2 regions of the Streptomyces sp. NPDC015125 genome follow, and region 2 is predicted to be linked to the other one. Evidence: riboswitches for the same ligand, from Rfam matches in the RefSeq annotation. Region 2 holds a riboswitch; the other holds the start of a gene.
The links. A riboswitch is a leader RNA that binds a small molecule or an ion and turns the genes downstream of it on or off. The one in region 2 is predicted to bind S-adenosylmethionine.
Positions count from the first base shown of each region.

Region 1: it holds a riboswitch for S-adenosylmethionine, as region 2 does, so the genes downstream of both, ACF088_RS33060 (aminotransferase class V-fold PLP-dependent enzyme) here and thrC (threonine synthase) in region 2, are expected to answer to the same signal.

Region 1 covers NZ_JBIBVF010000022.1:121,845-136,241, forward strand. The annotation lists gene ACF088_RS33005 (cysteine desulfurase/sulfurtransferase TusA family protein) at 1-505, opposite strand, end outside; gene coxB (cytochrome c oxidase subunit II) at 913-1,875, shown strand; gene ctaD (cytochrome c oxidase subunit I) at 1,872-3,608, shown strand; gene ACF088_RS33020 (cytochrome c oxidase subunit 4) at 3,605-4,003, shown strand; gene ACF088_RS33025 (Ig-like domain-containing protein) at 4,138-5,412, shown strand; gene ACF088_RS33030 (hypothetical protein) at 5,430-5,831, opposite strand; gene ACF088_RS33035 (heme-copper oxidase subunit III) at 6,095-6,715, shown strand; gene ACF088_RS33040 (c-type cytochrome) at 6,793-7,602, shown strand; gene ACF088_RS33045 (Rieske 2Fe-2S domain-containing protein) at 7,599-8,663, shown strand; gene ACF088_RS33050 (cytochrome bc complex cytochrome b subunit) at 8,660-10,297, shown strand; gene trpD (anthranilate phosphoribosyltransferase) at 10,437-11,501, shown strand; SAM riboswitch class IV at 11,593-11,710, shown strand; gene ACF088_RS33060 (aminotransferase class V-fold PLP-dependent enzyme) at 11,893-13,272, shown strand; gene ACF088_RS33065 (Lrp/AsnC family transcriptional regulator) at 14,171-14,397, opposite strand, start outside.
Region 2 covers NZ_JBIBVF010000009.1:150,690-165,086, forward strand. The annotation lists gene ACF088_RS21120 (ABC transporter substrate-binding protein) at 1-53, shown strand, start outside; gene ACF088_RS21125 (DUF3263 domain-containing protein) at 241-579, shown strand; gene otsB (trehalose-phosphatase) at 678-1,568, shown strand; gene ACF088_RS21135 (winged helix-turn-helix domain-containing protein) at 1,613-1,951, opposite strand; gene ACF088_RS21140 (hypothetical protein) at 1,938-2,492, opposite strand; gene ACF088_RS21145 (trehalose-6-phosphate synthase) at 2,747-4,219, opposite strand; gene ACF088_RS21150 (hypothetical protein) at 4,295-4,642, opposite strand; gene ACF088_RS21155 (GntR family transcriptional regulator) at 4,812-5,567, shown strand; gene ACF088_RS21160 (glucosyl-3-phosphoglycerate synthase) at 5,589-6,551, opposite strand; SAM riboswitch class I at 6,721-6,879, shown strand; gene thrC (threonine synthase) at 6,897-8,180, shown strand; gene ACF088_RS21170 (MoaD/ThiS family protein) at 8,305-8,583, shown strand; gene ACF088_RS21175 (cold-shock protein) at 9,007-9,210, shown strand; gene groL (chaperonin GroEL) at 9,666-11,291, shown strand; gene ACF088_RS21185 (hypothetical protein) at 11,550-12,281, opposite strand; gene ACF088_RS21190 (hypothetical protein) at 12,487-12,771, opposite strand; gene ACF088_RS21195 (hypothetical protein) at 12,823-13,848, opposite strand; gene ACF088_RS21200 (DUF397 domain-containing protein) at 14,108-14,397, opposite strand, start outside.

The DNA of each region.
Region 1 (14,397 bases), on a different contig from region 2:
CCGCCGCCTCCCGGCAGAGCCCGGCCACCTCCTCGACCGGCTGTTCGGTTCCCACCTCGTGGTTGGCGGACTGGAGACAGACCAGCGCGGTGTCCGGGCCGAGCGCGGCGGCGACCTCGTCGGCCGCCACCCGGCCCGTACGGTCCACGGCCAGCTCCGTGCGGCTGCCGCCGGCCGCCTCGTGGACCTCGGCGGCGTGCAGGACGGAGGAGTGTTCCACGGCGGAGTACAGCAGCCGGCGGCCGGCCCGCCGACGGGCCGCCAGCGCGCCGGAAACTCCCGTATGCACCGCCTGCGTCCCCGAAGGGGTGAAAATCAACTCGTCCGGGCGGCAGCCCACGGCCTCGGCCGCGGCCTCCCGCGCCGCGTCCAGCAGCAGCCGGGCGCGCCGCCCCTCCCGGTAGAGGCGGGCCGGGTCGGCCCAGCCTTCGTCGAGCGAGGCGAGCAGGGCCTCGCGGGCGACCGGATGCAAGGGGGCGGCCGACGCCGCGTCGAAATAGGGCACGTACGAGACGTTAGTCCGCCGGCGCGCGGCCGGGGGCGGCTCCGGCCCCGCCGGGCGGTGGCGCGCGGTTCCCGGGCGCGGTCGGCGGGTGGGAGCGCCCCGGGGAGGGCCCCGAAAGAGCGGCGCGGGAGCCCGGCCGGGCACGGCGTCAGATGCCTGGTGGAAGCGGGTATTCGGCGGGTATTCGGCGGGTATTCGGGGGTTCGGCGGGCGCCTCCCGGAAGCCTTGGCCACCCCTTAGGGGTGCGTCGCGGCGCGTTGGGCACCCTCCCCGCGCGACCCCAAATAGCGTCCAGTAAGGTTTGGCCCGCATAAACATCCAAACCCCTGCCCGACGCAGGGCGGCGACCGACCAGCGAGTAAGGCCGCAGCCGACCGCGCGGGCGAGACTCTCGGGAAGGCGCTACGTGAGTCCCAACGGCTCCGACCGCTCGTCGCGGCGCCCGATGCGGCGGAAGCTGCCGCAGGTGCTTGCTGCGGGCCTGGTCCTGGCGACCGCTACTGGTTGCACATATAAGGACTTCCCCCGCCTCGGCATGCCAACGCCCGTCACCGACGAGGCGCCGCGGATCCTCTCTCTTTGGCAGGGCTCCTGGGCCGCCGCCCTCGCAACGGGCGTGCTGGTCTGGGGCCTGATCATCTGGAGCGTGATCTTCCACCGCCGCAGCAGGTCCAAGGTGGAGGTCCCCGCGCAGACGCGGTACAACATGCCGATCGAGGCGTTGTACACGATCGTCCCGTTCATCATCATCGCGGTGCTGTTCTACTTCACCGCGCGCGATGAGAGCGCAATCCTCAAGACTTCCAAGAAGCCCGACCACATCGTCAACGTGGTCGGCTTCCAGTGGAGCTGGGCGTTCAACTACCTGGAGAACGTGGACGGCAAGAAGTCGACCTCGAACATCAACTCCAGCGCACTGTCCGCGATCCCGGACAAGTGGAAGAAGGGCGCTCCGGCGGGTGCCGACGGCGTCTACGACGTGGGCACCCCGGGCGAGCGCAACCCGCAGACCGGCAACCCGGGCCCGACCCTGTGGCTGCCGAAGGGCGAGACCGTCCAGTTCGTACTGACCTCGCGTGACGTCATCCACTCGTTCTGGGTGGTGCCCTTCCTGATGAAGCAGGACGTCATCCCGGGCCACACCAATGTCTTCGAGGTGACTCCCAACAAGGAGGGCACCTTCATGGGCAAGTGCGCCGAGCTGTGCGGTGTCGACCACTCCCGGATGCTCTTCAACGTCAAGGTCGTCTCCCCCGAGCGGTACCGGGAGCACCTGAAGGACCTGGCGAAGAAGGGCCAGACCGGATACCTGCCGTCGGGCATCAAGCAGACGGATCACGCCAGGAATGCGGAGACCAAGAACCAGTGAGCATCCTCAACGAACCTCAGGGTGCCGCCGCCGATACGGCTCCGGCAGCACCGCCCGTACGCAAGAAGCAACCCGGCATCGCTGCGGTGAAGTGGCTGACGACCACTGACCACAAGACCATCGGCACGATGTACCTGGTCACGTCGTTCGCGTTCTTCTGCGTCGGCGGACTGATGGCGCTGCTGATGCGCGCCGAGCTGGCCCGTCCCGGCACGCAGATCATGTCGAACGAGCAGTTCAACCAGGCGTTCACGATGCACGGCACGATCATGCTGCTGATGTTCGCGACGCCGCTGTTCGCCGGATTCGCGAACTGGATCATGCCGCTGCAGATCGGCGCGCCCGACGTGGCGTTCCCGCGGCTGAACATGTTCGCCTACTGGCTGTACCTCTTCGGCTCGCTGATCGCGGTGGCCGGCTTCCTCACCCCGCAGGGTGCGGCGGACTTCGGCTGGTTCGCGTACTCGCCGCTCTCGGACGCGGTGCGTTCACCGGGCGTCGGCGCGGATATGTGGATCATGGGTCTGGCCTTCTCGGGCTTCGGCACGATCCTCGGTTCGGTCAACTTCATCACGACGATCATCTGCATGCGGGCACCCGGCATGACGATGTTCCGGATGCCGATCTTCACCTGGAACGTGCTGCTGACCGGTGTGCTGGTCCTGCTGGCCTTCCCGGTGCTGGCGGCGGCGCTGTTCGCGCTGGAGGCGGACCGTAAATTCGGGGCGCATGTCTTCGATGCGGCAAATGGCGGGGCATTGCTCTGGCAGCATCTCTTCTGGTTCTTCGGCCATCCAGAGGTGTACATCATCGCGCTGCCGTTCTTCGGCATCATTTCCGAGGTCATTCCGGTGTTCTCCCGGAAGCCGATGTTCGGTTACATGGGCCTGATTGCGGCGACGGTTTCGATTGCCGGTCTGTCGGTCACGGTGTGGGCGCACCACATGTATGTGACGGGCGGCGTGCTGTTGCCGTTCTTCTCGTTCATGACGTTCCTGATCGCGGTGCCCACCGGTGTGAAGTTCTTCAACTGGATCGGCACGATGTGGAAGGGCTCGCTGTCCTTCGAGACGCCGATGCTGTGGACGATCGGCTTCCTGATCACCTTCACCTTCGGTGGTCTGACCGGTGTCATCCTGGCCTCGCCGCCGATGGACTTCCATGTCTCGGACTCGTACTTCGTGGTGGCGCACTTCCACTACGTGGTCTTCGGCACGGTCGTCTTCGCGATGTTCGCCGGCTTCCATTTCTGGTGGCCGAAGTTCACCGGCAAGATGCTGGACGAGCGGCTCGGGAAGATCACCTTCTGGACGCTGTTCGTGGGCTTCCACGGCACCTTCCTCGTCCAGCACTGGCTGGGCGCCGAGGGCATGCCGCGGCGTTACGCGGACTACCTCGCGGCCGACGGATTCACGACGCTGAACACCATCTCGACGATCAGCTCGTTCCTGCTGGGCCTGTCGATCCTGCCGTTCATGTACAACGTCTGGAAGACGGCGAAGTACGGCGAGAAGGTCGAGGTCGACGACCCGTGGGGTTACGGCCGCTCGCTGGAGTGGGCGACGTCCTGCCCGCCGCCGCGGCACAACTTCCTCACCCTGCCGCGTATTCGCTCCGAATCCCCGGCGTTCGACCTGCACCACCCGGAGATCGCAGCCCTCGACGCGCTGCACAACGGCCGCGCCTCCGAGGATGACAAGGCCCTCGCCGGCGGCAAGGAGGCGGGCAAGTGAAGATCCAGGGCAAGATGTTCATCTGGCTCTCCGTCTTCGTCCTCGCCATGGCGATCGTCTATGGCGTCTGGTCGAAGGAGCCCGCGGGTACCACCGCACTGTTCCTCGCCTTCGGCCTGTGCATCATGGTCGGCTACTACCTGGCCTTCACGGCCCGGCGGGTCGACGCGGGTGCGCAGGACAACGAGAACGCCGAGGTCTCGGACGACGCCGGTGAGCTGGGCTTCTTCAGCCCGCACAGCTGGCAGCCGCTGTCCCTGGCCGTCGGTGGCGCGCTCGCCTTCCTGGGCGTGGTCTTCGGCTGGTGGCTGCTGTACTTCTCCTTCCCGGTGATCCTCGTCGGCCTCTTCGGCTGGGTCTTCGAGTACTACCGCGGCGAGAACCGCACGCAGTAACCACGGCGCATGGCGCTCTGGCGGGCCCGGACACCTCAACAGGTGTCCGGGCCCGCCTCGTTTGGAGGCCGGGAGCAGACCCGTTTGCAGTCCTCCAGCGCGCTGGGACAGGTGATTCTTCATATTTTTGGGGCATGAGTCACAGACCTCGAACCCGGACGGTGCTGAGCTGCGGCCTCCTGCTCGTGCCCCTTGCGGTGAGCGCCACCGCGTGCGGGGGCTCGGATTCGGAAACGCTCTCCGGCACTCCCTACGACGCGGCCGGCCAGATCACGGCCAACACCCCGGACGGCACCAAGAAAGCGGACCCCGACAAGCCGCTGGAGGTGTCCGTCAAGGGGGACGACGCGCGGATCACCGACGTGACCGCCACCGATACCACCGGACGCTTCGTGCGCGGCGAGCTGAGCGCCGACGGCAGGCACTGGCGCACCACGGCGCCACTGGCCGCCGGCAGCCGCTACACGGTGCGGGTGAGCACCGAGGAGGAGGACGGTTCGCCCGGCCGTAAGACGCTCGTGGTCAACACCCGGGACGCCGACGGCCAGTTGACCGCCACGTTCGGCCCGAAGGAGGGTGAGTACGGCGTCGGTCAGCCGGTCACCGCGGAACTGAGCCAGCCGGTCAAGGACCAGAAGGCCCGGGCCATCGTGGAGAGCGCCCTGAAGGTCGACTCCATGCCGCGGGTCCAGGGCGCCTGGCACTGGGTGGACGACAAGAAGCTGCACTTCCGCCCCAAGGAGTACTGGCCCGCGCACGCCACCATCTCGGTGCACAGCAATCTGGCGGGCCTGAAGGTCGCCAAGGGGCTCTACGGAGGCCCGTCCAAGCCGGTGAAGCTCACCACCGGTGACCGCGTGGAGGCCATCACCGACGCGGCGACGCACCAGATGACGGTGCTGCGCAACGGTGAGTCGATCAACACCATCCCGGTCACCACCGGCAAGCCCGGCTTCTCCACCCGCAACGGCGTCAAGGTCGTCCTCGGCAAGGAGAGCTTCGTACGGATGCGCAGCTCGACGGTCGGCATCGCCGCCGGGAGCGGGGACTCCTACGACCTGCCGGTCCACTGGGCCACCCGGGTGACCTGGAGCGGTGAGTACGTCCACGCCGCACCCTGGTCCGTCGGATCACAGGGCGCGGCGAACGTCAGCCACGGCTGTACGGGCATGTCCACCAGCAACGCCCAGTGGTTCTTCAACACCGTGCGGGTCGGTGACATCGTCAAGGTCGTCAACAGCGGCGGCGACACCATGACGCCCTTCGACAACGGCTTCGGCGACTGGAACATGCCCTGGCAGGAATGGCGCGAGGGCAGCGCGCTCAAGAGCAAGGCCGACACGACCACAGGAGCCGCCGGGCGCGTCCAGAACCCCGCCGACGACGCCCGGCTGCGCCCGAAGTTCTGACGCCGCCCAGCGGCCGCTCAGGCCTGTACGAGGTTCCTGCGGCGCAGCAGGCCGGCCAGGGCGTCCGCGAAGGCCACCGGGTCCAGCGGATGCGTCACCGCGGCATCCGCCCGGCTCCAGGTCGCCAGCCAGGCGTCCTGGGGGCGGCCGATCAGCAGCAGCACCGGCGGGCACCGGAAGATCTCGTCCTTGATCTGCCGGCAGACGCCCATCCCGCCCGCGGGTGCGGTCTCGCCGTCCAGCACGCAGACGTCGATGCCGCCCTGCTCCAGGGCCGTGAGGACGGCGGGCGCGGTGGCGCACTCCAGGATCTCGATCTCCGGGACATCGGCGGCGGGGCGTCGGCCGGCCGCCAGCCGGACCTGCTCGCGGGTGCCTGCGTTGTCGCTGTAGACCAGCACCGTGGCAGTCGCCTGCATCGTTCCTCCACGCTTCGTAGCGGCACAGCATCGGGTGGGGCGGATGCTACTCCCGCGGCGGGTGTCCGCAGGAGGGGTTGAGCGGATCCAAGATCTGCCCGACGGGCCGTCAGGACCGGCTCCGGCGGGGCCGGCGGTCGTCGGCCACCCGGTACGTCCCCCCTTCGGGCGACCTTCGAAATTGGGCCGTACGAGCAGGGCATACGTCCTTGACACACCGAACGGCACCCCCCGGAGTGAGGGCGGGATAAGCGACCGACATAATGTCGGTCGTGGCGACAGCAACGACAGTAGAAACCGGGCACGCGCACCCGTCGGTCAATCGGCCGAACCTCACCAGCGTCGGAACCATCATCTGGCTGAGTTCCGAGCTGATGTTCTTCGCGGCCCTCTTCGCGATGTACTTCACCCTTCGTTCGGTGACCGGATCCGAGTATTGGAAGGAATCCGCCAGTGCGCTGAATCTTCCGTTCTCCGCGACCAACACCACGATCCTGGTGCTCAGCTCTCTGACCTGCCAGCTCGGCGTTTTCGCGGCCGAGCGTGGCGATGTCAAGAAGCTCCGGGCCTGGTTCGTGGTCACCTTCATCATGGGTGCGATCTTCATCGGCGGTCAGGTCTTCGAGTACACGGAGCTGGTCAAGCACGAGGGCCTGTCGCTCTCGTCCGGCCCGTACGGCTCGGTGTTCTACCTGACCACCGGCTTCCACGGACTGCATGTGACGGGCGGTCTGATCGCCTTCCTGCTGGTCCTGGGCAGGACGTACGCGGCCAAGAGGTTCACCCACACGCAGGCCACCGCGGCCATCGTCGTGTCCTACTACTGGCACTTCGTCGATGTCGTCTGGATCGGCCTCTTCGCCACGATCTACCTGATCCGGTAACCGGTCCGACCGGTACCGCATATCAGACAGACATAGCCAAAGCATCGACGCAGAAGATCCTGACACCGGGGTAATCCGTGAAAAAGCTCTCCGCACGACGGCGCCATCCGCTGGCGGCGCTCGTCGTCCTACTCTTCGCGCTGGCGGTCACTGGGGGGCTGTACGCCGCGTTCGCGCCGGCGGACAAGGCTCAGGCCGATGACACCGCCCAGTCTCTTGCCGTCAAGGAGGGCAAGAAGCTCTTCGCCGTGGGCTGCGCCAGCTGCCACGGCACCGGCGGTCAGGGCACCTCCGACGGTCCGAGCCTGGTCGGCGTCGGCGCCGCAGCCGTGGACTTCCAGGTGGGCACCGGCCGGATGCCGGCCCAGCAGCCCGGCGCCCAGGTGCCGCGGAAGAAGAACATCTACACCAACGCCCAGATCGACCAGCTCGCGGCCTATGTCGCGTCGCTGGGCCCCGGCCCGAGCGTGCCGTCCAAGGAGCAGTACAGCGCCAACGGTGCCGACATCGGCAAGGGCGGCGAGCTGTTCCGCACCAACTGCGCGCAGTGCCACAACTTCACCGGTAAGGGCGGCGCCCTGACCGACGGCAAGTTCGCACCGACGCTCGAAGGCGTGGACCCGAAGCACATCTACGAGGCCATGGAGACCGGCCCGCAGAACATGCCCTCCTTCGGTGACGGCTCGCTGTCGAAGGAGAACAAGAAGGACATCATCGCGTACCTCGGCGCCGTCAACGGCGATGATTCCGAGAGCCCCGGCGGCCTCGACCTCGGCGGTCTCGGTCCGGTCAGTGAGGGTCTCTTCGGCTACATCTTCGGCCTGGGCGCGCTGATCGCGGTCGCCATCTGGGTCGCAGCCCGGACTACGAAGGCCAAGAAGTCATGAGCGAGACTGGACGACACGAAGACGTGCCAGAAGAAACCCTTCCCAGTGAGCGGGAGACGGCTCACGAAGGAGCGGTGGCCACGGCGGAGAACCCGTTCGCCGACCCGGGCCTGCCGCCCCACGAGCACCGCGCCCAGGACATCGACGAGGGGGCCGCCAGGCGCTCCGAGCGCACCGTGGCGCTGCTCTTCGTGGTGTCGATGATCGCCACGGTCGGCTTCATCGCCTCGTACGTGGCGATCCCGATCGACAAGATCGTCTACATCTGGCCGATCGGTCACATCAGCGCGCTGAACTTCGCGCTGGGTCTGACCCTCGGTGCGGCCCTCTTCTGCATCGGCGCCGGCGCGGTCCACTGGGCCCGCACGCTGATGTCCGACGAGGAGGTCGCCGACGAGCGCCACCCGATCGAGGCGGCCCCGGAGGTCAAGGCCAAGGTCATGGCGGACTTCGCACAGGGTGCGAAGGAGTCGCAGATCGGCCGCCGCAAGCTGGTCCGCAACACGATGTTCGGTGCGCTGGCGCTGGTGCCGCTCTCCGGTGTCGTCCTGCTGCGTGACCTCGGCCCGCTGCCCGGGAACAAGCTGCGCACCACGAACTGGAAGAGGGGCGTCCGGCTCGTCAACCAGTCCACCAACCTCCCGCTGCGTCCCGAGGACATCGCGGTCGGCTCCCTGACGTTCGCCAAGCCCGAGGGCCTGGAGGAGAACGACGAGGAGTTCGCCGAGAAGATCGCCAAGGACGCCCTGATGCTCGTGCGGATCCAGCCGCAGGACATCAAGGACAAGCACGAGCTGTCCTGGTCGCACGAGGGCATCGTGGCGTACTCGAAGATCTGCACCCACGTGGGTTGCCCGATCAGCCTGTACGAGCAGCAGACGCACCACGTGCTCTGCCCGTGCCACCAGTCGACGTTCGACCTCTCTGACGGCGGTCGGGTGATCTTCGGTCCGGCCGGACACGCCCTGCCGCAGCTGCACATCACGGAGAAGGACGGCTTCCTGGAGGCCGCAAGCGGCTTCGAGGAGCCCGTCGGCCCGAGTTTCTGGGAGCGCGGATGAGTAACGAGACAACCGCGACCAGCACACGCCGTGGCCCGGCGCCACGGGGCGAGCGGATCGCGGACTGGGCGGACGGCCGACTGGGCATCTACAGCCTGGCCAAGTCCAACATGCGCAAGATCTTCCCGGACCACTGGTCCTTCATGCTGGGTGAGGTCGCGCTCTACAGCTTCATCATCATCATCCTGACCGGTGTCTATCTGACGCTGTTCTTCCACCCGAGCATGGCCGAGGTGACCTATCACGGTTCCTATGTGCCCATGCAGGGAATCCGGATGACCCAGGCCTTCGAGTCGACGCTGGACATCAGCTTCGACGTGCGCGGCGGCCTGCTCATCCGCCAGATCCACCACTGGGCCGCGCTGGTCTTCCTGGCCGCGATGATGGTCCACATGATGCGGGTGTTCTTCACCGGCGCCTTCCGCAAGCCGCGCGAGGTCAACTGGCTGTTCGGCTTCCTGCTGTTCGTGCTGGGCATGTTCACCGGCTTCACCGGCTACTCGCTCCCCGACGACCTGCTCTCCGGCACCGGTGTGCGGTTCATCGAGGGCGTCATCCTGGCGATGCCGCTGGTCGGTTCGTACCTGCAGTTCTTCATCTTCGGCGGGGAGTTCCCGGGGCACGACATCATCCCGCGGTTCTTCACGGTGCACGTCCTGCTGCTGCCGGGCATCATGCTCGGCCTGCTGGTGGCGCACCTGATCCTGGTCTTCTACCACAAGCACACCCAGTTCCCGGGTGCCGGCAAGACCAACAACAACGTCGTGGGCATGCCGCTGCTGCCGGTCTACATGGCCAAGGCCGGAGGCTTCTTCTTCCTGGTCTTCGGTGTGATCGCCGCGATCGCCGCGGTCGCCAGCATCAACCCGGTGTGGGCGATCGGCCCCTACCGGCCCGACCAGGTCTCCACCGGCGCCCAGCCCGACTGGTACATGGGCTTCGCCGAGGGTCTGGTGCGTGTCATGCCGGGCTGGGAGTGGAACTTCTGGGGCCACACCGTCAACTTCGGTGTGCTGATCCCGATCCTGATCTTCCCGCTGGTCCTGGTCGCGATCGCCGTTTACCCGTTCGTCGAGTCCTGGGTCAAGGGCGACAAGCGCGAGCACCACATCCTGGACCGCCCGCGCAACGTCCCGACCCGTACCGGCTTCGGCGTCGCCTGGCTGATCGCGTACTTCGTGATGCTGATCGGTGGCGGCAACGACCTGTGGGCCACCCACTTCCACCTCTCGATCAACTCGATCACCTGGTTCGTCCGGATCGCGTTCTTCGTCGGGCCGGTGCTGGGCTTCATCGCCACCAAGCGGATCTGCCTGGGTCTGCAGCGCCGTGACAAGGACAAGGTGCTGCACGGACGCGAGTCCGGCATCATCAAGCGCCTGCCGCACGGTGAGTTCATCGAGGTCCACGAGCCGCTCGACCAGGAGCAGCTGCACGTGCTCACCCAGCACGAGCAGCCCGCGCCGCTCGAACTGGGCCCGGAGGTCGACGAGAACGGCGTGGAGCGCAAGCTCTCGCGCTCGCAGAAGCTGCGCGCCAAGCTCTCCAAGAGCTACTACGGCGAGGACAACGTCATCGCCAAGCCCACGGTCGAGGAGTACAAGGAGATCACGAGCGGCCACGGCCACCACTGATCACCTCGGCGCCTCGTAGCGCACCGTAGGAGTACGCCACCCAGAGGGCCCCGTCTCAGCACCGGACGGGGCCCTCCGGCGTGCCCGGCGGCTCGATAGGGTGAACGCACAAGCAGGAGACAAATCAGGAGTGTGGACCATGAACGTTGCGACCCCCCTCGGCGGCGACAGCGTGGCGGCCCACACCTGGCCGGGCATCCTCAACGCCCTGCTCGACGGCCGTGACCTCGCCGCGGAGGACACCGCCTGGGCGATGGACAAGATCATGCGGGGAGAGGCGGGCGACGCCCAGATCGCCGGCTTCGCGGTGGCGCTGCGGGCCAAGGGCGAGACCGTCGCCGAGATCTCCGGGCTGGTCCGGACCATGTACGAGCACGCCCGGCTGATCGAGGTGCCGGGACCGAGCGTGGACATCGTCGGCACCGGCGGCGACGGCGCCAAGACCGTCAACATCTCCACGATGTCCTCGATCGTGGTGGCCGGCACCGGAGCCAGGGTCGTCAAGCACGGCAACCGCGCGGCGTCCTCGGCCAGCGGCGCCTCCGACGTGCTGGAGAAGCTCGGCGTCAATCTCGACCTCACCCCGCAGCGGGTCACCGAGGTCGCCCGGGAAGCGGGCATCACCTTCTGCTTCGCGGTGAAGTTCCACCCCGCGCTGCGGCACGTCGCCAACGCCCGGGGCCAGCTCGGCATCCGTACGACGTTCAACGTGCTGGGCCCGCTGACCAACCCCGCGAAGGTCCGCGCCCAGGCGACCGGAGTCGCGGACGCCCGGATGGCGCCGATCCTGGCCGGGGTGCTCGCCGAGCGCGGCTCCTCGGCGCTGGTCTTCCGGGGCGACGACGGCCTGGACGAGCTGACCACCACCGCGACCTCCCGGGTCTGGATCGTCCGGGACGGCACGGTGCGCGAGGAGGCCTTCGACCCGCGCGACGTGGGCATCGACCTGGTGCCGGTGGAGGCGCTGCGCGGCGCCGACGCGTCGTACAACGCGGAGGTGGCCCGTCGGGTGCTGGACGGGGAGACCGGTCCGGTGCGCGATGCGGTACTGCTGAACTCCGCGGCGGCGCTGGTCGCGCTGGAGCCCTCCGACGCCCCACTGGCGCAGCAGATCCGGGCCGGGATCGACAGGGCCGCCGCCGCGATCGACTCCGGGGCGGCCCGGCAGGCGCTGGAGCGCTGGGTGACCGCCAGCAACACCTGAGCGCCCGGTGACGCAGAGTGTGACGCAAGCCCCGTTCCGCCATCCGGACCGGGGCTTGCGTGATGTTGCCCGTATGGCATGATTCTGCGCAGGTCACGAGTGACAGCGATGCAGGCCCCGGCCCGCTGTCCGGCAACCCTCCTTCCGTGGCGGGGTGCCCCGGGTGATGACCAGGCCGTAGGCAGCGAGGTCTGCGGCAAGCGCGGATCCCTCGCCAGGGATCCTGGTCCCCGAGGGAGAACTTCCGTGAATCAGCGAATGCGATAGGGCTCGACGGCCCCTTTCCCGCATCCCCTTTTTCTTTCCGCTGCGGCGCCGCGCCGTGCGCCCTGCGCGCACCTGACGCGCTCTGCCCCGCAGCGAATTCACTTACTTCTTACGGGAGTTCGCCATGTCCGTTTCCGCCGTTGCCGCCGACCGCTCCGTCTGTGCCCCGCTGCCCGTCCTCGGCCGGGACGTCCGCGTCCCGCTGGTGACCGGCGGCGAAGTCGACTACGCCGCGCTGGACTACGCCGCCAGCGCCCCCGCGCTGCAGCGGGTCTGGGACGACGTGGCGGCCTACGCCCCGTACTACGGCAGCGTGCACCGCGGCGCCGGGTACCTCTCGCAGCTCTCCACCGACCTCTTCGAGAACAGCCGCCGGACCATCGCGGAGTTCCTGGGGTGCGGAGACGAGGATCAGGTGGTCTTCACCCGCTCGACCACGGACTCCCTGAACCTGCTCGCCTCCGTCCTCCCGCAGGACACCCGGGTGTTCGTCTTCGAGACCGAGCACCACGCCTCGCTGCTGCCGTGGGAGCAGCGCGCGGACGTCACCGTCACCTACCTCAACGCGCCGCGCACCCCGCAGCAGGCGGTGGACACCCTGGAGAAGGCGCTGGCCGAGCGCGACCCGTACGGCCCGGCGCTGGTCTGTGTGACCGGTGCGTCGAACGTGACCGGTGAGCTGTGGCCGGTGCGCGAGCTGGCGGCCGCCGCGCATGCGCACGGCGCGCGGATCGTGCTGGACGCGGCGCAGCTCGTCCCGCACCACCCGGTGAACATCACGGAGCTGGACGTCGACTGGGTCGCCTTCTCCGGCCACAAGCTCTACGCCCCGTTCGGCGCCGGTGTGCTGGCCGGCCGCGCGGACTGGCTGCAGGACGCCGCCCCGTATCTGGCCGGCGGCGGCGCCAGCCGCAAGGTCTCCCGGCGCACGGACGGCGGGGTGGACGTCGAGTGGCACACCACCGCCGCCCGTCACGAGGCCGGTTCGCCCAACGTCATCGGCGCCTACGCCATCGCCTCGGCCTGCCAGGCCCTGACCGAGGCCGGTTTCGAGGACCTGGCCGCCCGCGAGCAGGCGCTGATCACCCGGGTCCGGGAGGGCCTGGCCGAGGTGCCCGAGGTGAACGTGCTCTCGCTCTTCGGCGAGGACGCGGCGCGGGTGGGCGTCTTCTCCTTCGTCGTCGAGGGCTGGAACAGCTCGCACTTCGCCGCGGCGCTCTCGGCGGAGTACGGCATCGGCGTCCGCGACGGCCTGTTCTGCGCACACCCCCTCGTCCGCACCCTCCTGGGCAGCGAACCGCAGGACCCGGGAGAGTGCGGCGCCCCGGAGGCGGCCCCCGGCGAGCGCTCCCTGAACGCCATCCGCGTCAGCCTTGGCGTGGGAACGCCTGATGAGCATGTCGACCGCTTCCTCCGCGCGGTCAGGGAACTGGTCACGAACGGCGCCCGTTGGAACTACCACACGGAGGACGGCCGTTGCGTGCCCGCGCGAAGCGCGGTTTGAATCCCACGTTTTTTGTCTGCGGCGCCGTGGGGGTTGCTCGCCGGTCCGCTGCGCTTTGCCTCTGGCCCACGTTTTTGGCTTTCCCGCCGTTTCGCCTGGCGGCGGGCGGGGTTCGCTGCGCTTGGCCTCGGCTCGTTTTCGGCTTTCGCGCCTGCGCCTGGCGGCGGGTGTTGCCGCTGCGCGGGGCGGGTCCGCTGCGCGGGGCTGTTGGGGTGCGGTGACGGGCCTGCGCGGGTGGGTGTCCGGACTGCTTCGCTTTACGTCCGGACACCCACCCGCTCCGGCCCGTCCCCTCCCGTTGGGGGGGTGGGAAGGAGGCCGGTGGGGGTGAGTGTGGCTGGTCCGATGCGCGTCGTGGACGTGGGGAAATGGCCGTGGGCACAGGGAATCGCCATGGCACAGGGAAAGAGCCATGGCATGGGGGGAGGGAGTGGGCTGTGATCGACGCCCGCCCCCACCCACGTTCACTTACTCACCCACGGGAGGGGACGGGTCGGAGGGGCAGGGGTGTGGGACGTAAAGCGAAGCAGTCCCACACCCCTGCCCCGGAGGCCCGTCACCGCACCCACCGCCCCGCGCAGCGGACCCCGCCCGCCGCTGGGGGTACCTCCCACGCCCCTTAGGCAGTGGGGGAGCAACGGCGAGCAGGCCAAAAACGGGCCGAGGCAAAGCGCAGCGGAACGGCCCCGCGCAGCGGACCCGGCCCGCCGCCAGGCGCAGCGGCGAGCAGCCTCCACGGAGGGAAAGCCAAAAATGGGCCGAGGTAAAGCGCAGCGGACGGGCCCCGCGCAGCGGACCCGCCCGCCGCAGGCGCAACGGCCGGCGCACCGCGAAGCGGGCGCAAAACGGCGAGACCCCCCACGGTGGGAAGCCGAAAACGTGGGAAGAAAAGAAAACGCTACGCGTCGAGCCCAATCGCAAACGCAGCCTCAAGGTCATGCTGCGAATACGTGCGGAACGCAATATGCGTCTCCGTGGAGGCGACGCCGGGGACCTTGCTGATGCGGCCGGGGATGACGTCCGCGAGGTCGTCGTGGGCGGCGACCCGCACCATGGCGATCAGGTCGTGGGCCCCGGTGACCGAGTAGACCTCGCTGACCCCTTCCAGCGCGGCGATCTTCTCGG
Region 2 (14,397 bases):
TGCTCACCGACATCCAGAACACCGCGGACGCGGCGGACAACACCGGCGAATGACGGTGGCGGCGCGGCTGCGCGGACAGGCGGGCGGGCCGGGGCGGGGGCCGAGGCCGGGGTCGGGATCGGAGTCGGGGTCGGGCTCGGCCGGCGGGCCCGGTCCGGCCCGGGCGAGGGGCCGGGCCTGGTCCGACCGTGCGCTTATCGTGGAAGCGTGATGACGGACGGCGCGGGCGGCACGGGCGATATGGAGGCCGTGGGCGGCACGGGCGATGCGGAGGCCGTGGGCGGTCCGGAAGGCGCGGGCGGCACAGGCGGTCCGGCCGGTTCGGGCAGTCCTCCCGGGGCCGGTGCGAGCGCCGCGGGGCTGACCGCCCGGGACGAGGCGGTGCTCGCCGTGGAGCGCCGCTCCTGGCCGGGCCCCGGCCCCAAGGAACGCGCCATCCGCGAACAGCTCGGCATCTCCCCGACCCGCTACTACCAACTCCTCAACGCGCTGCTGGACGACCCCCGGGCGCTCGCCCACGACCCCGTCACGGTCAACCGTCTGCGCCGCGTCCGGGACGCCCGCCGCGCCCGCCGCTGACGCGGGCGCCCGCCGCGCCGTCTAGATGCGCCCGTGCACCCTCCCGGCCCTCGCGGAGGTGCCCCCGCCGCCCGCCGCTCGCCGGTAGGGTCGGCGCCATGGGCAGCCCCCCGAACGCCGCGCCGCACTCCCCGCCGCCACCCGGAGCCGTACCGACCCCGCGCACCCCGGCCGGCCGCGACGGCCTCGCCGCGCTGCTGGCCCACCCGGAACGCGCCGTCATCGCCCTCGACTTCGACGGCACCCTCGCCGATATCGTCCCGGACCCGGAGAAGGCCCGCGCCCATGAGGGCGCCGTCGCCGCCCTCGGCCGCCTGGCGCCCCGGCTGCGCGCCGCCGCGGTGATCACCGGCCGCCCGGCCACCGTCGCGGTCCGCCTCGGCGGCTTCGCCAAGGCGCCGGGCCTGGACCATCTCACCGTCCTCGGCCACTACGGCGCCGAGCGCTGGGAAGCCGCCACCGGCACCGTCCACGCGCCCGCCCCGCCCCCCGGCGTCGCCGCCATACAGGCCGAGCTCCCCGGCGTCCTGGATGCCTCCGGCGTCTGGCACGGCACCTGGGTCGAGACCGCCATCGAGCGCAAGGGCGGCCGCGCCATCGCCGTCCACACCCGCCGCGCCACCGACCCCCAGGGCGCCTTCGACCAGCTGCGCGGCCCGCTCACCGCGCTCGCCGAACGCCACGGCCTGATCGTCGAGCCGGGCCGCCTCGTCCTGGAACTCCGCCCGCCGGGCATGGACAAGGGCGTCGCCCTGGCCGACTGGGTCCGCGAGACCGGTGCCACCACCGTCCTCTACGCCGGTGACGACCTGGGCGATCTGGCGGCCTTCGCCGCCGTCGAAAAGCTGCGCTCCGACGGCCTGGGCGGTGTCCTGGTCTGCAGCGGCAGCAACGAGGTCGCCGAGCTGGCCGACCGCGCCGATCTGGTGGTCGACGGCCCGACCGGAGTCGTCGCACTGCTCGCCGCCCTGGCCGACCGGCTGGACTGAGGGGAGGCACCTGGTGTCCTGAGCCGGAAGTCCTCCGCAGCAGGTCACTGGTCGCCGTCGCCGTCGCCGTCGCCGTCCCCGCTCGCCGTACGCCGCGACTCCTCGACGATCCGCTGCAGAGCCGCCGCGTGCGCCTCCAGCGCCGTCCGCCCGCCGTCGCTGAGGTTCACCCAGGTGCGGGGGCGCTTGCCGACGTACCCCTTGCGCACCTCGACGTACCCGTGCGACTGCAGCGTACTGATCTGTTTGGACAGGGCGGAGGGGGAGAGCCCCGCCGACTCCTTCACCCAGGCGAACTCCGCCCACTGCACGCCCGCGAGCAGCGACACGATCGTCAGCCGGGTGGGGTCGAGGAGTACGGGGTCGAAGTCAGCGTGTGCCATCGAGTGCGCTCGCTCCTGTGCGATGGCCGCCGCGCACGGCGACCGAGAGGAGCGCCCGATGGCAGTGCGGCCCGAACAGGGCCAGGGCGCCGCCGATCACCGCACCCACCGCGGTCCGCCAGTACGGCACGGCGAGGTGCCAGTGCGGTTGCAGCAACTGAACGGCGAGGCCGGCCAGGACCACGGCAAGCAGCGTGAGCAGCGCGTAACGGCGGAAGCGCCCGGAAGTCTCCTGCCTGCGCGTCCGGACGGGCTGACCCAGCAGAGCCGAGCCCTTGCGGGTGTTGAGCAGCGCGACATAGCCGACGCCGAGTGCCCCGTAAGCCGCCGAGGACCAGCCGGCCGCTCCCTCTCCGAAGAAGTCCGGGGCTGCGAAGAGCGCGCCGAACACGACTCCGAACAGTACGTACACCCACCGGGCGTTGGTGGCCGAGCCGTGCGCCTGGTCCCGGTGCCGGTCGATGTCCCTCAGTGCGCGGGCTGCTTCGTCTGCCGAAGGGCGGGGGCCCTTGGGGTCGGATGGCGATGACGCTGACGACATGGCTACCTCCTCGAAAAATACTGGTTGCTCCAGCAGAATCATTTTCCTGAGAGGAAACTAGTTGCCCAGGATTGGTTCGTCAACAGGGCGTCAGCTCCTGGGCCTTGTGGTGTTGCCGCCCGCGATCCAGACGAAACGCCCCGACGGGCACCCGGGGCCGGCCCTTGCGCGGCCCCGCTCGGAACTCCCCGCCGTTCCGGAACGCGACCGGATCGGCATGCCCGCCCGTCAAGACGGCCGTCGCCGACGACCCTTCAGGAGGCGTCCCGCCCCGGGGTCTCCTCCCCCAGCGCCTTCAGCGCCCGCAACTGCTCCAGGAACCACTGCGCCGGCGGCAGCGCCGTGGCGGCAGCGGCCAGCCGCGCCGTGCGCTCGCCGCGTTCCCAGGCCTCCATCGTCAGCGCCTTGTGCAGCGCCCGCGCGGTGTCGCTCACGTCGTACGGATTGACCGTGAGGGCGTCCTCGCCCAGCTCCTCATGGGCGCCGGCCTCCCGGGAGAGCACCAGCGCACAGCCATGGTCGGAGACCACCGGGATCTCCTTCGCTACCAGATTCATCCCGTCCCGGATCGGGTTGACCAGTGCCACATCCGCCAGCCGGTACGCGGCCAGCGAGCGCGCGAAGTCGTCCTTCACATGCAGCACGACCGGTCGCCAACTCTCCGTTCCGTACTCGGTGTTGATCTCCTCGGCGAGCCGTCCGACCTGCGCCGTGTACTCCCGGTAGACGGCCAGGTCCTGCCGCGACGGATAGGCGAAGGCGATGTGCACGACACGCCCGTGCCACGACGGGTGCTCCGCCAGCAGCTCCCGGTAGGCGAGCAGCCCCCGCACGATGTTCTTCGACAGCTCGGTCCGGTCCACCCGGACGACGGTCTTGCGCGCCGTCCCGTCGGGCCCCGTGCCGATCTGCTCCCGCAGGGCGGCCAGCCGCTCGTTGACGTCCGCCTGCTGCGACCGCTCCCGCAGGAACCCGGCGTCCGCCCCGAGCCCGTGCACACCGATCCGGGTGTCGCCCGTGCCGCCGACGACCTCGGTGCAGCAGTCGGCGAACGCGTCCGCCCAGCGACGGGTGAGGAACCCCAGCCGGTCGGCGCCCAGCATCCCCTGCAACACCTGCTCGGCGATGTCGTCCGGCAGCATCCGGAAGTACTCCGGCGGTGCCCATGGCGTGTGCGAGAAATGCGCGATCCGTACGTCGGGCCGCAGCGCCCGCAGCATCCCCGGAACCAAGGACAGGTGGTAGTCCTGCACCAGCACCGCCGCGCCCTCGGCGGCCTCGTCGGCGAGCGCCTGGGCGAAGGCGCGGTTATAGGCCTCATACGACGCCCACTGCGCCCGGAACTCCGCATCGAAGACCGGCTCCAGCGGTGTTTGGTACAGCATGTGGTGGACGAACCACAGCACGGAGTTCGCGATGCCGTTGTAGGCGGCGGCATACACCTCGGCCGGGATATCCAGCATCCGGACGCGCTGCCCGCCGGTGTCACCGGGCTCCAGCGCACCACCCGTCCGCCGTACGGCCTCCCGGTCCCCGTCGCCCAGGGCGGCGCACACCCACACCGCGTCGGTTTCGGGCCCGATGGCCGACAGCCCGGACACCAGCCCGCCCCCGCCCCGCTTGGCGGTGAGCGTGCCGTCCTCCGTCAGGCCGTAGGAGACCGGCCCGCGATTCGACGCGACAAGAACCTCGGCACCCGCTGGGGCCGCACTGCGCTCGGAGACCATGTCGCGACAGTAACCCGCGACAGATCCGCGCAAACGTACGGAAGCGGCCAAGAGGCGCGGGTCCGGGTGGGCTCCTCAGTCGTCTCCCGGTGGGAATGCGTGGACCGGCCACGACGGTTCACCCTCGGCGGGCTCCGGGTGCGCGCAGCCGAGACGATCGCCCCGGCTGCGGTTGATGCGCAACGAGTCGTCCAGCGCATCCGTCAAGCAGCAGGCCAGGAAGCGCAGTTCGGGCGCCGTGGTCGGGGTGTCGCGGAGGAGGGCACGGGCGTGCCTCAGGAGGATCTCGCCGGATGCGAGCTGGGCGTGTTCAACGGCGTTCGCCTGCCGGGTGACGGGGCCGTCTCCCTCGGAGAGCAGGTAGCACGGCTTCCCCTCCGGGCTTGACCAGGGAAGCAGGCGCGGACGCGCAGGAGGCGTCATGGCGACTCCAGTTCTCTAGAGAAGTTGGACCGCTACTCATTGAAGCGAAGTGGATGCATGGCGTCAACTGCTTCTCTAGAGATGCTGGGAGGTGGGGGCGGGCGGTGATGTCGTGGCGCTCGAACAGATCTCTAGGATGTCTAGAGATCGCCAGGAGGGATGCGTCGTCATGGCCGCACAGGAGAGCTCGTCGCCCAAGTACCGCCGGATCGCCGACGCTCTGAAGCGGGCGATCGCGGAGGGGGAGTTCCGGCCCGGAGACCGGCTTCCCGGGGAGAACGAGCTGATGGACCGGCACGGCGTGGCACGGATGACGGCGCGACAGGCGCTCGGTGTGCTCACCTCGGAGGGGCTTGCCGAGGCCCGCAAGGGTGCCGGGGTCTTCGTGCGGGCGTTCCAGCCGATCCGGCGCCGTGGTGTCCCGCGTCTGGCTCGGGAGCAGTGGGGTGAGGGGCGTTCGGTCTGGTCGGCCGATGTGCCCGACCGTGACCTGGTGGTGGACGAGGTCACCGTGGACGAGGAACCGGCAGCCGAAACCGTCGCGGCGCAGCTCGGGACAGAGCCTGGAGGCGCTGTGATCGTGCGGCGCCGCCGGTTCGTGCTCGACGGCAAGCCGGTGCTCCTCTCCACCTCCTATCTTCCCGCCGCCCTTGTCGCGGGCTCGGCAATCACGCAGCCGGACACCGGGGCCGGTGGGACATACGCCCGGCTTGCCGAGCTGGGTGCGGCTCCCGCCCGTTTCAGGGAAGAGGTGCGGTCACGCATGCCGACACCGGAGGAGACCGACCGGCTGCGCCTTCCGGCGGGTACGCCCGTCACTCTCATCAGCCGGATGGCCAGGACGGAAGACGGGCGCACGGTCGAGGTCAACGAGATGATCCTCGACTCGTCCGCCTACGTGCTGGAGTACGACTTCGACGCCTGAGCGCTCACGCCGCGCGAGCGCTCAGGCCGCCCGCCGCTCCGCATACTCCGGGATTTCGGCCATCGGGGGCCGCTCCTCGGTGTCCACGTCCGTCGTACGGGGGACGAAGCCGTCGTCGCCGCGGTCGAACTGGGTGAGGCGGGGGCGTACCAAGTGGCCGCGGGTCAGGCGGAGTTGTGCGGTGCGGTAGATCGCGGCGGCCATCCGGCCGAGCGCCTGGCCGTCCTGGTGGCGGTGTTTGCGGACGCCGACGTCCACCTGGGCGAGGGCGTCGAGGCCGACGGTGTGCAGGGCGTCGACGAGCAGGCCGAGCTCGACGCCGTAGCCGACGGGGAAGGGGAGGCGCTCCAGGAGGGAGCGGCGGGCCGCGTACTCGCCGCCGAGCGGCTGGACGAAGCCGGCCAGCTGCGGCCAGTGGAGATTGAGGAGGGGGCGGGCCACCAGCTCGGTCACCCGGCCGCCCTGCCCGGCCCCGGCGCCCTCGGTGCCGGTCTCCAGGGGGCGGTCGTACATCGCCTTCACGAACTGGACGTCCGGGTCGGTCAGGAGCGGGCCGATGATCCCGGAGACGAAGGCAGCGGAGAATTCGCGCAGGTCGGCGTCGATGAAGCAGACGATGTCGCCGGTGGTGGCCAGCAGGGAGCGCCACAGCACCTCGCCCTTGCCGGGGACGGCGGGCAGCCGCGGCAGGACGCTGTCGCGGGGGACGACCCGGGCGCCGGCCGCCGCGGCGACCTCGGCGGTGCGGTCGGTGGAGCCGGAGTCCAGCACCACCAGCTCATCGACGAGCGGGACCGCGCCGGTCATCAGCTCGGCGCGGATCACCGACACGATCGCCCCGACGGTGGCCTCCTCGTCGAGCGCGGGCAGGACGACGCTGACCGTACGGCCCGTCTGGCGCTTGGCCTCCAGTAGCTGCCCCAGCGGGCGGTCCGCGGCGGACCAGGAGCGGCTGCTCAGCCAGCCCTCCACCTCTTCCAGCACGTCTACGACTCCTCGGTCGCCGCCGGTGGGCGGCCTCTGTGATCCATCTCGCGGTTCGGACGACTATCTCAACCGTCAGTGCCTTCGGTTACAGTCTTGAACAACGCGGATGACCGTCGCATGTCGGGGTCCGCGCCACAAACGCCTGGGTTTCGGCCCAGCGCCATACCGCTCATCCAGAGGGGCAGAGGGATACGGCCCGTTGAAGCCCCGGCAACCCTCCAGCCGGTCTTGCCGCAAGGACGCTGACGTCCCGCGCGCGAGGCTCCCGGCTAGGGAAGGTGCCAAATCCGTCTCGTGGCGAGATTCGTCGCGAGGAAGATGAGGAGAAAGGGCCTCGCCTCCATGGCTGTGCAAGTCACCGAAAACACCCCCACCGTCGCTCTGGGCCCCGCCGCAGCCCTGTCCTGCCGCGAGTGCGGACAGCGCTTCGCGCTCGGCCCGATCTTCGCGTGCCAGGAATGTTTCGGGCCGCTCGAAGTCGCGTACGACCTGCCGAGCGGCGACCCCGAGGGCCTGAAGAAGCAGATCGAGGCCGGTCCGGACAACATCTGGCGCTACGCCCCGCTGCTGCCCGTCCCCGCCGACGTGGCCGACAAGCCCAACCTCAACCCCGGCTTCACCAAGCTCGTCAAGGCCGACCGGCTCGCCGCCGAGCTGGGCGTCACCGGCGGGCTGTACGTCAAGGACGACTCGGGCAACCCGACGCACTCCTTCAAGGACCGCGTCGTGGCGATCGCCGTCGAGGCCGCCCGCGCCTTCGGCTTCACCACCCTGTCCTGCTCCTCCACCGGCAACCTCGCCGGTGCGGTCGGTGCCGCGGCGCGCCGCGCGGGCTTCCAGTCCTGCGTGTTCATCCCGCACGACCTGGAGGCCGGCAAGGTCGTCATGGCCGCGGTCTACGGCGGTGACCTGGTAGGCATCGAGGGCAACTACGACGACGTCAACCGCTTCTGCTCGGAGCTCATCGGCGACCCGCTGGGCGAGGGCTGGGGCTTCGTCAACGTCAATCTGCGCCCCTACTACGGCGAGGGTTCCAAAACCCTCGCGTACGAGATCTGCGAGCAGCTGGGCTGGCGGCTCCCGGACCAGATCGTCATCCCGATCGCGTCCGGCTCGCAGCTCACGAAGATCGACAAGGGCCTCAAGGAGCTGATCGCCCTCGGCCTGGTCGAGGACAAGCCGTACAAGATCTTCGGCGCCCAGGCGGAGGGCTGCTCGCCGGTGTCCACGGCCTTCAAGGCCGGGCACGACGTGGTGCGCCCGCAGAAGCCGAAGACCATCGCCAAGTCGCTGGCGATCGGCAACCCGGCCGACGGCCCGTACGTGCTCGACATCGCCCGCCGCACGGGCGGTGCCGTCGAGGACGTCAACGACGAGCAGGTCGTGGACGCGATCAAGCTGCTGGCCAGGACGGAAGGCATCTTCGCGGAGACCGCGGGCGGGGTGACCGTCGGCGTGACCAAGAAGCTGATCGAGGACGGTGTGCTGGACCCGTCCCTGACGACCGTCGTCCTGAACACCGGCGACGGCCTCAAGACGCTGGACGCGGTCGCCCCGACCTCCGGGCCCACGGCCACGATCCGTCCGGACCTGGACGCGTTCCGCGCGGCCGGCCTGGCTCGCTGAGGCCGCCGGCCCCGTCCGCGCACGGGGCCGCGCCACCATCCGCCACGAGGCCGCCGGCCCGTCCGCCACGAGGCCGGGCCACCGTCCCCGAACTCGTACTCCGCAATACCCGGAAGGCAGAACCATGAGCGTGAAGGTCCGCATCCCCACCATCCTCCGCACGTACACCGGCGGCCAGGCCGAGGTCGCCGCCCAGGGCGCGACCCTCTCCGAGGTGATCGCCGACCTGGAGCAGAACCACCAGGGCATCGCGGCCCGTGTGCTGGACGACGCCGGCAAGCTGCGCCGCTTCGTGAACGTCTACGTCAACGACGACGATGTGCGCTTCGAGCAGGGCCTGGAGACGCCGACCCCGGACGGTGCGGGCGTTTCGATCATTCCCGCGGTGGCCGGAGGCTGCTGATTTGCGCCAATTCTTGGCCTGCTTGACCGGAATTGCCCCGTCCGCCAGAAAGCGGACGGGGCAATTCCATGTTGTGAAAGGAGATACCATTGAGGTGATACCCCTCCGCTATAGCGCGTGCGTGTGCCGAACGCATATGAGATCGCGATCAGTTGTGTCCAAAGTGTGGGCAACATTTGTCGCTTAGGTGAGCTATGCCCGGCCCGACTTGCCCGGGAGAACCGGGATTTCACCGCATATTGCCGATTCTCCGGCCCCAGATTTCTCGTCCGATTGACCTGTTGCGCTGGGCATCTGTGCAGATACATTCAGCGGCGGTCGACGCGTTCCGGCGCACACCCCACAGGGCTTTCGCGGGGTGAGGTCTGACCCGGGTCCGCGGAGTGCGGTCCTGCGCAAGGGCCAGTAATAGGGGAGTTAGGCATGGCTCAGGGCACCGTCAAGTGGTTCAACGCGGAGAAGGGGTACGGCTTCATCGCGGTCGACGGTGGTGCGGATGTTTTCGTCCACTACAGCGCGATCCAGATGGACGGTTACCGCACCCTTGAGGAGGGTCAGCGAGTCGAGTTCGAGATCTCGCAGGGCCAGAAGGGGCCGCAGGCGGACATGGTCCGGGTGGCCGGCTGAGGCGCCGACCGACTGCTGCGTAGTGAAGGCCCGTACCCGTGAAGGGTGCGGGCCTTCTGCTGTCTGCTGCCCGATCCCCGATGCCCGATCCCCGATGCCCGATGCCGCTGTCGGCGGACGGCGGACGGTGGACGGCCGGGCAGGCGGGTCGGCCCCGGGTGGCCTGCGCTCACCTGTCATCCACCCGTCACTCCGGCGCCACCCCGATAGGGGGCATCTTCGAAGCCGCCTTGCACTCAAGGGGTGCGAGTGCTAATCATTGCGTTAGCACTCTCCCAGTGAGAGTGACAAAGAAGGACCGGGTCGGTGAGGCCCGTGGGCCGGTGGGGCAAGGAACCACACAGGTCTGCAGGTCGTCCGTCGCGGGCGCCAGCGCGGTCCGGAGAAATCCTTCCCCAAGCTCTCAACTGCGTTCGAGCAGGGGAGACCCCATTAGTCCGGGAGGACCACTTCACATGGCCAAGATCATCGCGTTCGACGAGGAGGCACGGCGCGGTCTCGAGCGCGGGATGAACCAGCTCGCCGACGCCGTCAAGGTCACCCTCGGCCCCAAGGGCCGCAACGTCGTCCTCGAGAAGAAGTGGGGCGCCCCCACGATCACCAACGATGGTGTATCCATCGCCAAGGAGATCGAGCTCGAGGACCCGTACGAGAAGATCGGCGCCGAGCTGGTCAAGGAGGTCGCGAAGAAGACGGACGACGTCGCCGGTGACGGCACGACGACCGCGACCGTCCTGGCCCAGGCTCTGGTCCGCGAGGGCCTGCGCAACGTCGCCGCCGGCGCCAACCCGATGGCCCTCAAGCGCGGCATCGAGCGTGCCGTCGAGGCCGTCTCCGCCGCCCTGCTGGAGCAGGCCAAGGACGTGGAGACCAAGGAGCAGATCGCTTCGACCGCCTCCATCTCCGCCGCTGACACCCAGATCGGCGAGCTGATCGCCGAGGCCATGGACAAGGTCGGCAAGGAAGGCGTCATCACCGTCGAGGAGTCCCAGACCTTCGGTCTGGAGCTGGAACTCACCGAGGGTATGCGCTTCGACAAGGGCTACATCTCGGCGTACTTCGCGACCGACATGGAGCGCATGGAAGCCGCGCTCGACGACCCGTACATCCTGATCGTCAACTCGAAGATCAGCAACGTGAAGGACCTGCTCCCGCTCCTGGAGAAGGTCATGCAGTCGGGCAAGCCGCTGCTGATCATCGCCGAGGACGTCGAGGGCGAGGCCCTGTCGACCCTGGTCGTCAACAAGATCCGTGGCACCTTCAAGTCCGTCGCCGTCAAGGCCCCGGGCTTCGGTGACCGCCGCAAGGCCATGCTCGGCGACATCGCCATCCTCACCGGTGGCACCGTCATCTCCGAGGAGGTCGGCCTCAAGCTGGAGAACGCCGGTCTCGAACTGCTCGGCCGCGCCCGCAAGGTCGTCATCACCAAGGACGAGACCACCATCGTCGACGGTGCCGGCGACAGCGAGCAGGTCCAGGGCCGGGTCAACCAGATCCGCGCCGAGATCGAGAACAGCGACTCGGACTACGACCGCGAGAAGCTCCAGGAGCGTCTGGCGAAGCTGGCCGGCGGCGTGGCCGTCATCAAGGCCGGTGCCGCCACCGAGGTCGAGCTCAAGGAGCGCAAGCACCGCATCGAGGACGCCGTTCGCAACGCGAAGGCGGCCGTCGAAGAGGGCATCGTCGCCGGCGGTGGCGTGGCCCTGCTCCAGGCTTCCTCGGTCTTCGAGAAGCTCGACCTGGACGGCGACGAGGCCACCGGCGCCAACGCCGTGAAGCTCGCGCTGGAGGCCCCGCTCAAGCAGATCTCCGTCAACGGCGGCCTTGAGGGCGGCGTTGTGGTGGAGAAGGTGCGCAACCTGCCCGTGGGTCACGGCCTCAACGCCGCGACCGGCGACTACGTCGACATGATCGCCGAGGGCATCATCGACCCGGCGAAGGTCACGCGCTCCGCGCTGCAGAACGCCGCCTCCATCGCGGCGCTGTTCCTCACCACCGAGGCCGTCATCGCCGACAAGCCGGAGAAGGCCGCTGCCGGCGGCGCTCCGGGCGGCATGCCGGGCGGTGACATGGACTTCTGATCCCTCGCGGATCAGACACCGGTCCTCCCGGACCGCACGTCCAGACGTACGTCGGGGCGGCACCCTCCTCCCAGGGGGTGCCGCCCCGGCGGCGTTTCCACGGGTGCCTCCGGCCGGTGCGGTTCAAGGGCGGAGGGCCGTGGTCCTGGCTCAGGTGCCCACGGTCGGGCCATATGAGGGGTCCGGTGTGCTCCTCCGCGGCCGGCGCGAGCATCGCCGGATGTGGTGGGAGACCGGGAGCGACGGGCAGCCTCAGCCTCAGCTGCGAGCCAGGCCGCTCAGGTCCTCGTGGCCTACTCCCGGTGCGCTCAGCGCCAGCCAGCCGTGGCCCCGTATCTGCGTGTCGGCGCCGATACGGGTGGGGTCCACCGACAGCTGGCGGCAAGCGGTGGTGGCGTCCGCTGTGCCCGCGTTGGGCTCGGCCTCGTCACACTCCGCATCGAAGTGCACATCGTCGACGAGCAGGTCTTCCCACGGCAGTGGCTCACCGACCCACTCGGGAACGTCCTCGCGCGCGTACCGGCGCCGGATGCGTCCCTGCTCGGCGACCACCCAGATGTTTGATCCACCCGCTGTGTCCTCGAAGAACATCTGGGCTTCGCCGCACTGGGCGCTCAGCCGTTCCACCGCGCTCATCCAGTCGTCCCAGTCGATGCCGACCGCGTCCTCCAGGTTCCCGGTGATCAGTCGCCAGCCGTCGAGTTCCGGCGTGACGAACACCGGTACTGCTCCTGGCCGGTAGGGCAACTGTGCTACGTCCGCCCCTTCGCTGAGTGTCACAGGGAAGCGGTCGTGCAGGTCCAAAGCCGTGAACAGGCCCTCATAGCGCTCGCCCGGCACCGCGTACCACCAGCTGTCCGAGAGAACCGGAGAGGGCTTCTCGTAGCAGGACTTGAGGAGAGCCCGACGTGCCAGCAGCATCCGGTCGTGCTCGCTCAGACGGTCGGTGAATCCGGCTTCCAGCAGGGCGTCAAGCCTGTTCTCGATCATGAGCCAGGAGCATAGGGCGACAGGATGTCGCCGCCGGTCCGGGGTGTGTGCCGCAGACCGGATCGAGTCGCCGACCCCGTTGCGCGCCGTCGGCCCCGCATGCCGCGGCCTCTGCTTACGCCGTGGCCCCAGCGGCCCCGGTCGCCCCTATGGCGCGCCGTAGGGCCGCGCCTGTTCCGTGGGCCGTGCCCGCTTCGTGGTGCCCCTATCGACGGCGGACGATGAGGCAGCCCGCGAGGCACAGGGCCCCCGCCACGGACAGCAGCACGGCGCCGCAGAGGGTGGCCGGTGCGGGCGGGGCATCGCGGTCGAGGGTGCTTTCGAAGACGGCGTGGACCACCAGGACATGGCCGTGCGTCGCGGGCAGCGGCGGGAATGGGGGCGGTGTCTCGCCCCACAGGATCAGTCCCACCCCGCCTACGGTCAGTACGAGAGCCGTGAGGGCCACGATCAGCCTGGCGCGCCAGGGGCGCTGTAATCGGATCAGCATGGCGTCGACCCTACTGACTGCCACTGACTGCCGCGCCACGGTGCGGCAGGATCACGGTCGGCCGGCGGCGGCCCCACTGCGGCTGGGTGCCGGTGGCCGTGCGACCGCGCGCAAATGCTGCACGCGGGCACGGACTCGGGCGGCCGTCGCCTCCGCCGCACGACGCCGCCGGTCGTCCGGTGGAGCCTCGCCCCGGCAGGGGCCGCAGACACCCCCGGGGAGCGCGGCGGGCCGCCCGGGGGCACGGCAGACGGTGCACTCCATGATCCGGAGGGGACCGGATGACGGCCCTCGGGCCGGGTCGCCCGCACCCGGCTCGGCGGCTTCGGGCGGCATCTTGGTGAGCAGCCGGGAGCGGGCGAGTCGGCCCGGGTGGTGGATGTGCGGCGGCAGCCCGGAGGTCAGGGCGGACAGGAGCTGGTCGCGGGTCGCGCCGCGCGCCAGCCATTCCTCCGCGAATGCTTCGAGGGACGCGCAGTCGTCAGCGGACAGCGTCATACGGGGTTCGGCGCGGCCGAGGGCGGCGAGGGCGGCGTAGCCGGGGGACTGCCGTTGACGGGTGCGGACGTGGACGTGTGGGCTCTGCGGGTGTGGCGGATCGGCGGTGGGAGGCGGGGTGTCACCGGCGTCACCGGCGTCACCGGCGGCGTCGGCGTCGTCGGTCATCGGGACGTTCCCGGCGCATAAGGCCATCCACCAGGAGTCGTCCCGTGCCGTACGCGAGAAGTACGTACGCGTCACCCAGAGCGGGCTGCCGCCGTCACTCGTGTGTGTCTCGGCGACCCGCCGCAGATGACCGGCCTCCGAGAGGCGGCGGAGCGCGGTCCGCAGGGCGCACTGCCCGTAGTCCGGCAACACCTTGGCCAGCGTCTTCACGGAGATGTCGGCACCCTCGGGCAGCCGGTCGAGGTAGGCGGCGATGGATGCCTCGCGGCGGGGGAGGTGTGCGAAGTCGCCGGGGCGGGAGGGGCGTTGTGCGGGCGCTTCGCGCTTGCCGTAGCCGGGGCGGGCGGAGGGGTGGTTGTGGTGGGGGAGTGCGGGGGCGCACGGGACGGCGTTAAAGTTGTCGTCAGCCATGAGATCGGTCCTAGTTCGATCTTGGTGGTCAGACCCCGGTCGGTGTTGGTAGCACCTGCCGGGGTTGTTTGTTGCTGGGCACGCTAGACCGGCGCGGTGTGGTGTCGCAAGCCGGTCACGGAATGTCATCCGCGCTGGTACGTGCGGGAGTTGGCGGCTCGGGGGAGGGCGGGTGGGTGTTCTTCCGACCACCCGTTCCTTGGAAAGAGGGCTCGGGGTCCGCGGCTTGAGCCCCGGACCCCGAGTGCCGTCAGGCGCCCTACAGGGAACTGGACTTGATGCCCTCGATGAACGCCGCCCAGGCCGGTGCCCGGAACGCGAGCGCCGGACCGTCCGGGTCTTTGGAGTCCCGGACGGGCACGATGCCGGGGTGGTCGTCGGAGACTTCGAGGCAGTCGCCGCCGCTGCCGTCGCTGTGGGTGGACTTCCGCCAGGTGGCGACTTCGAGGCAGTTTCCGCCGCTGCCGCCGCTGTAGCTGGACTTGTGCCAAGTCGCGATTTCGAGGCAGTCGCCGCCGCTGCCGCCGCTGTAGCTGGACTTGTGCCACG